Regions from separate parts of the Oceanobacillus sp. FSL W8-0428 genome, predicted to be linked through region 2. Evidence: a T-box and tRNA genes for the amino acid it is inferred to sense, from the RefSeq annotation. Region 2 holds a T-box; the other holds one or more tRNA genes.

Region 1 (2,210 bases), 940 kb from region 2:
AAAGTATCGCCGGACAAACCTTCCTTCACCTACCGGATAGATTTCAATATAAAGATTACCTGAGAATTTTACAAAGTATAATTTGCCATTAATAAGTTCTACTTTGATCTTATTTTTTAAATAGGTACCGCAATACTTTTTAAGTTCGTTCTCACTAAGAGGGATTTCTTCAAACTTTGCTGGAATATCTACCTCAACATGATGGAGAATATCTGCAATTGCGTTGCCCAATCTATATTGATTGATAGCTTCATTATTTGAAAGTATGATAATACAAATATTTCCATCAAAATAATTCTGCATATAAGTACTTATTCCAAGATGGTCTCCCCCATGGGAGTATCTTCCCATTTCATAAACATGATGATATTCCAACCCATAGCAGTAATTATTTTTATTCTCATTGAAAAATCGATTATACGCTTTCTGTGATAGTATTTTTCTATCACGTAAGCAGATGTACCATTTATATAAATCATCACAGTTAGAAATAATTGCTCCAGCACCGATACTAAATTTTTCGTTATAATATGGACTTTTGATAATCACATCAAAATCTTTCACATAATTACCGGATCTGTTTTTAATAATTTTACATCCGTCATCAATATCACTATTCATCATATTCAAAGGTAGAAATATGCTGTTCCGGATATAGTCCTCATACCTCTCTCCCGTTACATTTTCAATAATCCATGCAAGCAAATTATAATTTACATTATTATAATCATATTTCACATCTGGTGGAAAAACAGGTTCTTTATTTATATACCGTTGAAAGAAGTCGTTTTTGGAATAGTCCATTCTATTGTATCCAGAGAAAAAATCATTTTCAAAATTATAGAAATTGCTTAAACCTGATGTGTGTGATAATAAATGATGTATAGTTATTGATTTGTCAATCTTCATATCACCAGGAAGAAATAAAGATGCCGGCTTATCAATATCCAATACACCCTTATCATGCAGGAGCATAATCGCAAAGGCAGTAAATTGCTTGGTCATGGAGGCGATTGAAAAGCATGAACTTATATTATTTTTGATTCCAAACTCTATATTCGCATAACCGTATGCGTTTTCAAAAAGAATGTCATCATTTTTTATAACTTGAATAACCCCGTAGAAGTCCCACGATTCCAAATATTCGTTGATATATGCATCTATTTTTGATCTTATTTCCTGCATCAGCATCCACTCCTTAAAAATAAAATTAAATACTCTATTGATTCCCGATCTCTCCAAAAAAACCTTCAAAAACGAAAAAAGACACATCCATAAATAATGTGTCTTCACGCAATTAGAGAGAAATTATTCCCTATGAACCGCTTTAAGTAAATGACTCCGATTGGGCTCGAACCAACGACCTCTTGCCTGTCAAGCAAGCGCTCTCCCAGCTGAGCTACGGAATCGTATGTAGGTACAATACATATTATACAGCCTAATGGAAAAGAAAACAAGCTAACAATATTTGTATCAGCATTATAATTTTGTAGTTTAATGAAATTAGTAGAATACTACAACTATCAAACTGATAAATACACTTAAATTAAGAAATTATCATTCATAAATATAATTATTTCCTATGCCTTATTTTCAGCACTATAGTACAGGCGTTTCCTTAATAAATCAGGATTATTATAATATTAAAACACATAAATGAAAGCGTTGACATAAAATTCCCATTCATTTATACTAACCAAAAATGAACAAATGACTTTTTATTTGCACTTTTGTTCAAAAATTAATGAATAAGTTTCTTATACGAAATAACAAGGGAGTGATTTGATTACCAAAATAAGTATCGGAACTAACGAGAAGTTTTATTTTCATTATACTTAAAGCAGATTAGAGATTATTATCAAAAATTACTTCATATGGATTACCTCGTCTTTGCCTATATTTATATGACTGTCAGAGAGAATTTACAGTAGCATGTCGATTCTAGCCTAATTAATGGAAATAAATGAAGTGTACAGCAGCTATTCAATCATAATAGATATTTTATAGTAAATTGCTGAAATGAGGAGGAATAAGTAAATGGATTTAGGAATTAAAAATAAAACAGCACTTATCACTGGGGGATCCAGAGGTATCGGAAAAGAAATTGCTTTATCTCTCGCTAATGAAGGTGCAAATGTTGTTATTACCTATCAAAGTAATCAGGCAAAAGCTGATGAAGTGATAAAAGCTGTGGAAGCTGCCGGACAAAA
Region 2 (2,210 bases):
CACGGATATTGTCCATCCAGTTAAAATATGTTTTTTCAAATCGTTCTGGAACAAAATTAACTTTTTCCTCATCAGAATCCTGCATGTTTAAAGCTGCTTCTGCCAATGGCTCCATTTTTACAAACCATTGCGTTGACAAATAAGGCTCAACAACTGCACCGCTTCTCTCCGAATGCCCAACCTGATGTGGACGTTCTTCAACCTCAAATAGAACACCTGATTCCTGAAGGTCTTTGACAATTTGCTTACGACATTCAAATCTGTCTAACCCCTGATATTTCCCTGCATTCTCATTCATGGTTCCATCTTCATTCATAATAAGCACGCGCTCTAAATCATGGCGGTTACCGATTTCAAAGTCATTTGGATCATGCGCTGGTGTAATTTTAACCGCTCCAGATCCAAGCTCCATATCTACATATTCATCGGCAACAATCTGCATTTCTCTGCCTACAATCGGTAAAATAACCGTTTTGCCAATTAAATGCTGATAGCGTTCATCTTTCGGATGTACAGCTACTGCAGTATCTCCAAGCATTGTTTCCGGACGGGTTGTTGCAATTTCAATCGTTTCATCACTATCTTTAATCGGGTAGCGCATATGATAAAACTTACCCGGGATTTCTTCGTAAATAACCTCAATATCGGAGAGCGCTGTTTTTGTGGAAGGATCCCAGTTAATAATGTACTCTCCGCGGTAAATAAGTCCTTTTTCATAAAGACGGACAAACACTTCCCGAACGGCTTCAGATAAACCTTCATCCAAAGTAAAGCGTTCCCGGGAATAGTCTAATCCAAGTCCAAGCTTCTCCCACTGTGAGCGGATAAAGCTTGCATATTCTTCTTTCCATTCCCAAGATTTTTTAAGAAATTTCTCACGGCCAAGCTCGTAACGATTTGTTCCCATTTCTTTTAATTTTGCTTCTACCTTTGCCTGTGTTGCGATTCCTGCATGATCCATTCCAGGAAGCCACAGTACATCATAACCCTGCATGCGCTTCATACGTGTAATTGTATCCTGCATTGTTGTATCCCATGCATGCCCTAAATGCAAACGGCCTGTAACATTTGGCGGCGGAATAACAATAGAATAAGGCTCCTTTTCCGGGTCATCTTTTGCTTCAAAAAATTTACCATCTAACCAAAATTGATATCTTCCTTTTTCCACTTCTTGCGGATTGTATTTCGGAGGAAGCTGATTTTGTTTATCTGACATGTTAAAAACCTCCTTCATTCTTATGAAAACTAAAAAAACCCTTTCATCCTGATAAAGGACGAAAGGGTATATTTCCGTGGTACCACCTTTGTTTGCTTATAATTAAAAGCCGTTACAGCTTTTATAAAGCACACTTAAGGTCATGGATATCGGCTGACAACCGGAATCTCCTACTACATTTTCAGAGACTCTGCATCAGAGACGACTTCAAGAACAACCTTCCCAGGAAATTTTCACCGCATGATTTCCCTCTCTAAGAGCGTTTATTCTTTACTACTTCTCTTCCACGCATTCATATGTTTTCTTAGTAACATTTATTTTATCCTTTCCACCAGAGAACGTCAACTATATTTTCATATAATTACCGGTAAATAGGCATTTTCCCAGATAAAACTGTTAAGCAAACAAAAAAATTATCATAAAAAAGTGTATCTATATTATTGACACACTTTTCACAGGTTTATACATAACATATTATATCAAACTGCAGAAATCTATCCTTAATGAAATAAACTGGAGGGAAAAAATATGTCCCGTTATTATCGTTACCGTATACCGCCTTGGGCAAGAAAATGTATTTTTATTGTAGAGACCTGTATTACACCTATTTTGGTGTTTCAAATTATTAGAACGCTTTTAATACCTACAGCATTTGATATTTTAATACTGGCTGTATTAATTGGCCTTGCTCTTTCTTTTTACATGCAATGGATCTAATCTGGCTGTTCCTCCTTTGACTCATATGTTTCTTGTATAAAATCCACCCAGTTCATACCGAATTCTAAACGGCGAAATTGCTGTTGCAGCTCCTTCACCTGATTTACCATTGACTTTTTTGTGCGGCGGTTTGTATAATTTTTGAGCACACTTAAATAGGTTGATGGGTTAAGCAAATAGACAGAAATAAGATGCATTTCCTTCACAGTCAGATGATTTGTTTTTTGATAGACCGTAAATGCCTGCTGTATTGATTTCTCGGGCTGATTATAAGCAC

The links. The T-box of region 2 lies ahead of MKY30_RS17510 (valine--tRNA ligase). A T-box ahead of a tRNA ligase gene usually reads a tRNA of that ligase, here a tRNA-Val.
Region 1: it encodes a tRNA-Val, which carries the amino acid that the T-box ahead of MKY30_RS17510 (valine--tRNA ligase) is inferred to sense. The anticodon was not compared.

The regions. Positions count from the first base shown of each region.
Region 1 covers NZ_JBBORB010000001.1:4,614,134-4,616,343, forward strand. Annotated here, with positions in the region: gene MKY30_RS22240 (serine hydrolase domain-containing protein) at 1-1,185, opposite strand, end outside; tRNA gene MKY30_RS22245 (tRNA-Val) at 1,337-1,409, opposite strand; gene MKY30_RS22250 (SDR family NAD(P)-dependent oxidoreductase) at 2,038-2,210, shown strand, end outside.
Region 2 covers NZ_JBBORB010000001.1:3,670,954-3,673,163, reverse strand. Annotated here, with positions in the region: gene MKY30_RS17510 (valine--tRNA ligase) at 1-1,216, opposite strand, end outside; T-box leader at 1,268-1,512, opposite strand; gene MKY30_RS17505 (hypothetical protein) at 1,745-1,933, shown strand; gene ysxE (spore coat protein YsxE) at 1,930-2,210, opposite strand, start outside.